One region of the Weissella soli genome, then DNA from elsewhere that is predicted to be linked to it. Evidence: predicted binding sites of a transcription regulator. Region 1 holds the regulator's gene; the other holds the start of a gene.
The links. Region 1 encodes HrcA, which represses chaperone genes, less so after heat shock. Its sites were predicted from a motif close to TTAGCACTCNNNNNNNNNGAGTGCTAA; they were not measured.
Positions count from the first base shown of each region.

Region 1 (4,218 bases):
GAAATTTTTAAAAAGCGCTCTGATATGAAATTTACAGAAGCCCAGTACAAGGAGTTTATTGCTAACGTTCTGAATGTGTTGATGAAGCGTGGTAAGTTTGGCTTGTATTTGACAGCGTATGATGATGATTTGCGGCAGCGGTTAGTGGACTTATATCAACAGAAGCGTTAAAACACAAATAGCATCAGATTGGTTAAAAAGTCGGCAAAATAGTGCTACAATATAGATATTATGACAGATAGAGGTGGCCATCATGGCATATAGTAAAGAATTATTAGAAGAAACACAGGGCCACTTGCTTGACCTATTGATCCAAGATAAGCAATCAGCAGAAATTGTTACAGCTGTGTTTGCGTATTACGCAGAAAATGCGGCTAAGTAGTCAATAAAAATAAATTTTACTAGGGGCACCAGCAATGGTTGAGATGAACCCTTTGAACCTGATCAAATTAACATTTGCGTAGGGAAGTAAGTTTAATAGATGATATCGAAAACTCATCTCTAGACTTATGGTCTAGGGATGAGTTTTTTATATGCGTAAGCATGGAATGGAGAGAATAAAATGGCAAATGCAGCAATGGCAATTCAAGTGTTACCAAATACAACTGACACGGCTAAGTTACTTGAAATCGTCGATGCGGCGATTGCGGCAATTGATGCAAGTGGATTGAATTATGAGGTCGGTGCCTTTGAAACGACAATTGAAGGTGATTTGGATCAATTGGTGGCCTTGATTCCAGCCATTCAAGCAGCAAGTGTCGCAGCCGGTGCTGAAATGATCAATAATTACATTAAATTGGCGTATGCACCTGAGAAACATATTTTGACGACTGATGAGAAATTAGATAAATATCGTAAGTAAGTTAAACAAAGGCACCAAGGTGACGCTTGGTGCCTTTGTTTAACTTACTTTTAGCACTCTGAACAAAAGTGTGCTAAAAGTGTTGACAAGGTCCTTTGATGTGTGTATTATAATAAATGTTAGCAAGTAAGAAACAAGAGTGCTAACAAGGAGGCGCGCAAATGTTAACAGAACGTCAACGTTTAATATTGATGGCGATCATTGCGGACTATGCGCGTTCTGGCCGCGCAGTTGGCTCAAAGACGCTACTGGCAGAGTTACAGTTGCCGGTCAGTTCAGCCACAATTCGTAACGAAATGGCGTATCTTGAGGATCAAGGACTTTTACAAAAGGAACATACATCCTCAGGACGCGTCCCTTCGCAAACGGGGTATCGGTACTATGTTGATTTCTTGATGAAGTCACGGCGATTACCAACGGAGCTTGAGGTGAAGTTGCGGCGGGTGTTCAACCATCGTTTCCAACAAGTTGATGACTTGTTGGGACAGGTCACTCGCATACTAGCTGAAGTGACAGGTTACACAGTGGTTGCTTTGAAGCCGGAAGCCTTAGACGTACGTTTGTCAGGATTCCAGCTTGTCACAATTGATGGTCAGCAAAACATGGCGATTGTTGTGACTAGTGATGGTCAGGTGACGAGTCAGAGCTTCCGATTACCAACGGGGTCAAGTAGTTCTGATTTGCAGTCTTTGGTCAGTAACATCAACCAGACATTAGTCGGTCAGCCGATTCGAGTGGTTTTGCAAAGTTTGAGTGGTGATTTACCACTTGGGTTGGAGCGGACTATTCGGACACCAGCTGCTTTCCTACAATTATTTGGGGATATTTTGGCTCGTTCAATACAAGATACCGTCTTTATTGGCGGTCGGTTAAATGTCTTTGATTTTACAACGGATACCAATCTGCAAGATATTAAGGCATTGTACCAACTCCTTGAATCACCAGCACAAATGCGTCAGGTCATTGGCGCTGCAAATGATGGTGTGATGATTCAAATTGGTTCTGAAAATGATGATGACTTGTTGTCGCCATATAGCTTGGCCTCAACTTCCTACCGGGTACCTAATCATGGTACCGGTGAAATCGCCATCCTTGGACCCACCAATATGAATTATTCAGAAGTGGTCACTTTGCTCGCGACAGTTCGTGAAACTCTTGTCAGTGAATTAAAAGAATACTATTAGAAAAGAGGTGTTGACATGGCGGAAGATCAAAAGTCAGTCGATGAAGAAATTCAAGAAGAGGTAAGGCCTGAGGTTGAAGAAGCTGAGACAGTTGAAACTACGACAGAAGAAATTGTCGAAGTTGACCCTCTTGAAGAGTTACAAGCCAAGTATGATGAACTTGATGACAAGTTCTTACGGGCCGAAGCGGAGATGCAAAATATGCATGGTCGGTTTGCAAAAGAACAAGCAGCGGCCCTGAAGTATGCTAGTTCCAAATTGGCAAAGTCAGTGTTACCAGCGCTTGATAACTTGGAACGGGCCCTCGCGGTTGAAGTAGCGGATGAGGCCGCACAACAAATCAAGGCTGGCGTTGAAATTGTTTACAACAACCTGGTTAGTGCCCTTGCAGAAAATGATATTAAGGCTGTTGGTGTGGCAGGTGAATCGTTTGATCCAAATGTCCACCAAGCTATTCAATCACAGCCGGCCGATGATGAGCATCCTGCAGACACAATCGCCCAAGTGTTCCAAAAGGGGTATGTCTTGCATGATCGGGTTATCCGACCAGCAATGGTAGTTGTTTACAACTAACCCAGCAATACAAATGGCGTTCATGCAACGAATTGTGAGTGCAACTATTGGACTTAGAATTCGTTGCATGAACCGAACAACGAAAAATGAAGCACGAAATATAAATTTCAAAAAGAGGTTTTAAATTATGTCAAAAATTATTGGTATTGATTTAGGTACAACTAATTCAGCAGTCGCTGTTTTGGAAGGTGGTAAGCCAAAGGTTATCACTAATCCAAACGGTGCACGTACAACACCATCTGTTGTTTCTTTCAAGGGTGGTGAGGAAATTGTTGGTGACGCTGCTAAGCGTCAAGCAATCACAAACCCAGATACGATTATGTCAATCAAGTCACACATGGGTGAAGTTGGTTACAAGGTCGAAGCTGCTGGCAAGAGCTACACGCCACAAGAAATCTCAGCTAAGGTCTTGCAATACATCAAGAAGTACGCTGAAGATTATCTTGGTGAAACGGTTGATAAGGCTGTTATCACAGTTCCTGCATACTTTAACGATGCACAACGTCAAGCAACTAAGGATGCTGGTAAAATTGCCGGTTTGGAAGTTGAACGTATCATCAACGAACCAACGGCTGCTGCGCTAGCCTATGGTTTGGATGACTTGACTAAGGATGAAAAGATCTTGGTTTACGACTTGGGTGGTGGAACTTTCGACGTTTCAATCCTTGAGTTGGGTGATGGTGTCTTTGAAGTTTTGTCAACATCAGGTGATACACACTTGGGTGGTGACGATTTCGACGCCAAGGTTATCGACTGGTTGGCTGATAACTTCAAGGCTGAAAACGGCATTGATTTGAAGGCGGATTCATTGGCATTGCAACGTTTGAAGGAAGCTGCTGAAGCTGCCAAGAAGACATTGTCACAATCAACTGAAGCTTCAATTGATTTGCCATTTATCGCTTCATCAGACAACGGTCCTTTGCACATCCAAACGTCATTGACTCGTGCAAAGTTCAATGAATTGACGAGTGACTTGGTTGAAAAGACTAAGGTTTCAGTTGAACAAGCCTTGAAGGATGCAGGTTTGACGAACTCAGATATCGATGAAGTTATCTTAAATGGTGGTTCAACCCGTATTCCAGCAGTTCAAGAATTCGTTAAGGACTTAACTGGTAAGGAGCCTAACCACTCAATCAACCCTGACGAAGCGGTTGCTTTGGGAGCTGCTATTCAAGGTGGTGTCATCACCGGTGATGTTAAGGATGTCGTGTTGCTTGACGTGACGCCTTTGACACTTGGTATCGAGACCATGGGTGGCGTGATGACTAAGTTGATTGATCGTAATACGACTATCCCAACTTCAAAGTCACAAGTCTTCTCGACGGCGGCTGATAACCAACCTGCTGTTGATATCCATGTCTTGCAAGGTGAGCGTCCAATGGCCGCTGACAACAAGACTTTGGGTCGTTTCCAATTGACTGACATTCCTGCAGCTCCTCGTGGTATTCCACAAATCGAAGTCAAGTTCGACATTGATCGTAACGGTATCGTGACGGTTTCTGCTAAGGATTTGGGAACTAACAAGGAACAAAAGATTACCATCCAAAACTCAGGTTCACTTTCTGAAGATGAAATTGAGCGCATGATGAATGAAGCTAA
Region 1 covers NZ_CP017326.1:1,126,969-1,131,186, reverse strand. Annotated here, with positions in the region: gene WSWS_RS05410 (DUF2075 domain-containing protein) at 1-171, shown strand, start outside; gene WSWS_RS08295 (hypothetical protein) at 254-382, shown strand; TPP riboswitch at 394-484, shown strand; gene WSWS_RS05405 (thiamine-binding protein) at 563-862, shown strand; gene hrcA (heat-inducible transcriptional repressor HrcA) at 1,024-2,046, shown strand; gene grpE (nucleotide exchange factor GrpE) at 2,062-2,619, shown strand; gene dnaK (molecular chaperone DnaK) at 2,747-4,218, shown strand, end outside.

Region 2 (4,218 bases), 250 kb from region 1:
CTTCTTTGCCCTCATTAGTCAGGCGCAGAATTTGCCGACGACGATCATGACAATCAGTTTCCTGATAGACATATTCCTTTTTCATCAACATTTTGATTTGGCGAGAAATTGCGGCTCGAGTAACTTTGCGTTTCTCAACAATGTCAGTAAGTGTGATATCGTCGTATGATTCGGCGATGGCATGCATAATCAAATATTGTTCAAAAGACAGTCCATACTCTGCTGCAGGTTCAGACACAACTTCATCCAAATACTTGAGGGTTGAAATGTAAGCATCGATATAATCATCAAGTAATTGCATAATGTCCTCCTGGAATTCGTGAATTTAATAACAAACTGAGTTTACCATAAATTTCACAAATTGTCAGGTGTTTTCGCGCCTATAGGAAGTAATTTTCGAATAAATAATAAAATATGTGGATTGCTGGCCACTCGATGGAGTCAATCGGTGACGAGTTAAGGGGGGTTCTTTCTGCAAATATTAAGAAAAGGGGTAATACACATTGACAATGTCATGAATTTCATGTAAATTGGGATAGTTGAAAAAATAATCGATTATTAATTTTAACACTGCCTCCTCTTCGGGCCCGGCGGTGTGAAGGAGGATTAAATTATGGCAGTTCCTGCACGTAAGACTTCAAAGAATGCTAAGCGCTCACGTCGTGGTGGTCAAGGTGGTTTGAAGACCCCTACCATCCACTTGAACGAAAATGGTGTTTACGTACGTAACCACCACGTGGCCGCTGATGGCACTTACAATGGTAAGCAAGTTGTTGCTAAGTAATTAGTAATAATCATAAAAAGCCAGTTATCATCTGATAACTGGCTTTTTTGTGTTCTCTAAGGAATCCGAATTAATACTTGATGGCTAACTTGCCAATGATTTTGCCACTGCCGGCTTTCTCTTGCGCGGCATAGATGTTGCTAGCTGAAAAACCTTCAATGGTTTCTGTCAGGGTTGTGTTAAAGTGCTTGTTTTCGATGAGATCAGTTGCAAAAGCTAGGGCGTCCCCTTGTGAGGCAACGTTGTAGTTATTCAAGGCCTTGGCAAACATAAATTCCCAGTGCAACGAGGCTGCCTTGGCTTTCAAGGGATCACCAATGGCTAATGGGGCTGTTGGTTCAACAATCATGCCTATATGGCCGAATGGCGCGATTAATTCGGCGGCCTTGGCAAAATGCTCGTTCGTGGCACTTAAAATTGCAATGTAGGGAATGCTGGGATAGCCCAGCTGTTTCAGCTCACTAACGTAGTCATGGCGATGATTAACCACATGGTGGGCACCTAGTTTGGTCACCCAGGCGGTGGTCTCTGGCCGTGAAGCAGTGGCGATCACATCCATGCCCAACCACTGACTAAGCTGGATCATGGCAGAACCGACGCCGCCAGCGCCATTAATAATCAAAATGGTTTGCCCGCGTTGGCTTTGAGCTTCAGGCTTCAAACCAAATTGATCAAATAACAGTTCGTACGCAGTTAGAAAAGTCAATGGGATGGCGGCCGCTTCTGCATCGTCTAAGTTGGCCGGGGCGATGGCCACTAGATCTTCACGGACAACTTGATATTCAGCATAAGAACCATTCCGGCCAAGTTCCCCAGCGTAATAGACGCGGTCATGCACTTTAAATTTAGTCACAGCGGAACCAATTTCAATCACTTCACCAACGCCATCAAATCCCAGGATTTTGGTGGCGTTATTTTGTGTGGCGATGAGTCGTTGTTTCTGATCAACCGGATTAATCGAAATTGCGGCCACTTTCACTAAGATGTCGTTAGCACCTAATGGCGTTGTTGGCACGCTGGCTTCGATCAATGGTTGTGCTGGGTTGTTAGTTGTAATTACTGCTTGCATGCGTGTGATTGTCATTTTGCAATTATTTTCTCCGTTAGTTTTATATGAGATCATTATACACGGCTTTATTTGATTGGTGCTAAATTAGCGATTGCTCATATTGAAATAAATGAAATATTTTAGACATAAACACTTGCACTCTTCGTAGTAGAGTGCTAAAATAGAATCATAGAGTTAGGAGTGAGATATAGAGATGAGTCCTAATTCGACCTGCCACTTAGTGGTGTGGAGACGAAGGTATTTATCAGGGAATACCATTAAATACCAGAAGTTACAATGATAAATAAAATAAAAAATAGGGAGGTCATTATTATGGCTACATATGATCCATTTCGTGATTTTGACGATATTTTCCGGGCATTAAACGGTTCCATGGATAGTGATCGTTTACGTCGTGAGCAGCAACTACGCGCTGCCCAACAACAATCACAATTACGTCAACAAGAAGTACAACAAGCGCAGGATGGGGGCTTACTTGAGCAATTTGGTATCAATATGACTGAGTTGGCACGTCAAGGTAAGTTTGACCCAGTCATTGGTCGAGATGATGAAATAGCGCGAGTTATTGAAATTTTGAACCGTCGTACCAAGAACAATCCTGTTCTGATTGGTGAAGCGGGTGTTGGAAAGACGGCCGTGGTTGAAGGATTGGCACAAGCAATTGTTAATGGCGAAGTGCCAGCTAAGTTACAAAATAAAGAAGTCATTCGACTAGATGTTGTTTCCTTGGTTCAGGGCACAGGTGTGCGTGGACAATTCGAGGAGCGGATGCAAAAGTTGATGGATGAAGTTTCAAAGCGTGATGACATCATTTTGTTCATTGATGAAATTCACGAGATTATGGGTGCCGGTACAGCTGGCGAAGGGTCGATGGATGCTGGTAACATCCTAAAGCCAGCCTTGGCTCGTGGCGAGTTCCAATTGGTTGGGGCCACTACTTTGAATGAGTATCGACAAATTGAAAAAGACGCAGCGATTGCACGTCGGTTCCAAACTGTCCAAGTCAACGAGCCTTCAACAGATGAAGCTTTACAGATTTTGAATGGAATTCGCTCGCGTTATGAGGATTATCACAAGGTAAAGTACAGTGATGAGGCTTTAGAAGCCGCTGTGAATTTGTCGAATCGGTATATTCAGGAACGCTTCTTACCGGATAAGGCCATTGATTTAATTGATGAGGCGGGTTCACGCAAGAATTTGACTATCAAGGTTGATGATCCGGCTAAGGTGCAAAAGCAGATTGATTATGCTGAAAAAGAAAAGCAGGCAGCCATTGACCGTGAAGACTTCGAGAAGGCTGGCTATTGGAAGACCCAGGCTGAGCAGCTTCAACGTCAACTGGAGGCAGCTAAGACTAGTCAACCAGTTGTTGATGATGCGCAGACAGTCACCGTCAAGGATATTCAACAAATTGTTGAGGAGAAGACGGGTATTCCAGTGGGTGAGCTGCAGGAGTCTGAGCAAACGCAGTTGAATCATCTCGCTGAGAATTTGGCTGCCCATGTGATTGGTCAAGATGAAGCAACTAGTAAGATTGCCCGAGCTATTCGCCGGAATCGTGTTGGCTTTAACAAGTCTGGCCGTCCAATTGGAAGCTTCTTGTTTGTTGGACCGACCGGTGTGGGAAAGACCGAAACAGCTAAGCGTTTGGCCAAGGAATTATTCGGCACAACTGATAGTATGATCCGGTTTGATATGTCAGAGTACATGGAAAAGCACAGTGTTTCGAAGCTGATTGGGGCACCAGCTGGCTACGTTGGCTACGAAGAAGCTGGTCAATTGACAGAGGCAGTTCGGCGTCACCCGTATTCATTGATTTTGCTAGATGAGGTTGAAAAGGCCCACCCTGATGTGATGAACATGTTTTTACAGGTTTTGGATGATGGCCGCTTAACTGATGCACAAGGGCATACGGTTTCGTTTAAAGACACTGTCATCATCATGACGTCAAACGCTGGGACAGGGGTCAAGAGTGCCAAGGTTGGTTTCGATGAAACGACCGATAATGATGATTTAATGGCGCGCTTGGCACCATATTTCAAGCCAGAATTTTTGAATCGTTTTGACGCGGTAATTGAATTCAACGCCTTGTCAAAGGCAAATCTGTTGCAGATTGTCGATTTGATGCTGGCTGATATGCAAGCTGTCCTCGTGGAAAACGGGCTATCGATTGAAATTTCGGCAGACGTTAAGGATCGCTTAGTTGACCTGGGGTACGATCCAACGATGGGAGCCCGACCATTACGCCGAGTGATCCAAGATCAGTTGGAAGACCAAATTGCCGACTTTTACTTGGATAATCCAGATATCAAGCAATTGCAAGCTGAGCTGATTGACGATGAAATCAAGGTTGCCGCCTTGCATG
Region 2 covers NZ_CP017326.1:1,376,071-1,380,288, reverse strand. Annotated here, with positions in the region: gene WSWS_RS06690 (MarR family winged helix-turn-helix transcriptional regulator) at 1-301, opposite strand, end outside; gene rpmF (50S ribosomal protein L32) at 614-784, shown strand; gene WSWS_RS06680 (zinc-binding alcohol dehydrogenase family protein) at 855-1,868, opposite strand; gene WSWS_RS06675 (ATP-dependent Clp protease ATP-binding subunit) at 2,166-4,218, shown strand, end outside.
Region 2: the regulator HrcA is predicted to act here: its motif matches at 1,986-2,012, upstream of WSWS_RS06675 (ATP-dependent Clp protease ATP-binding subunit).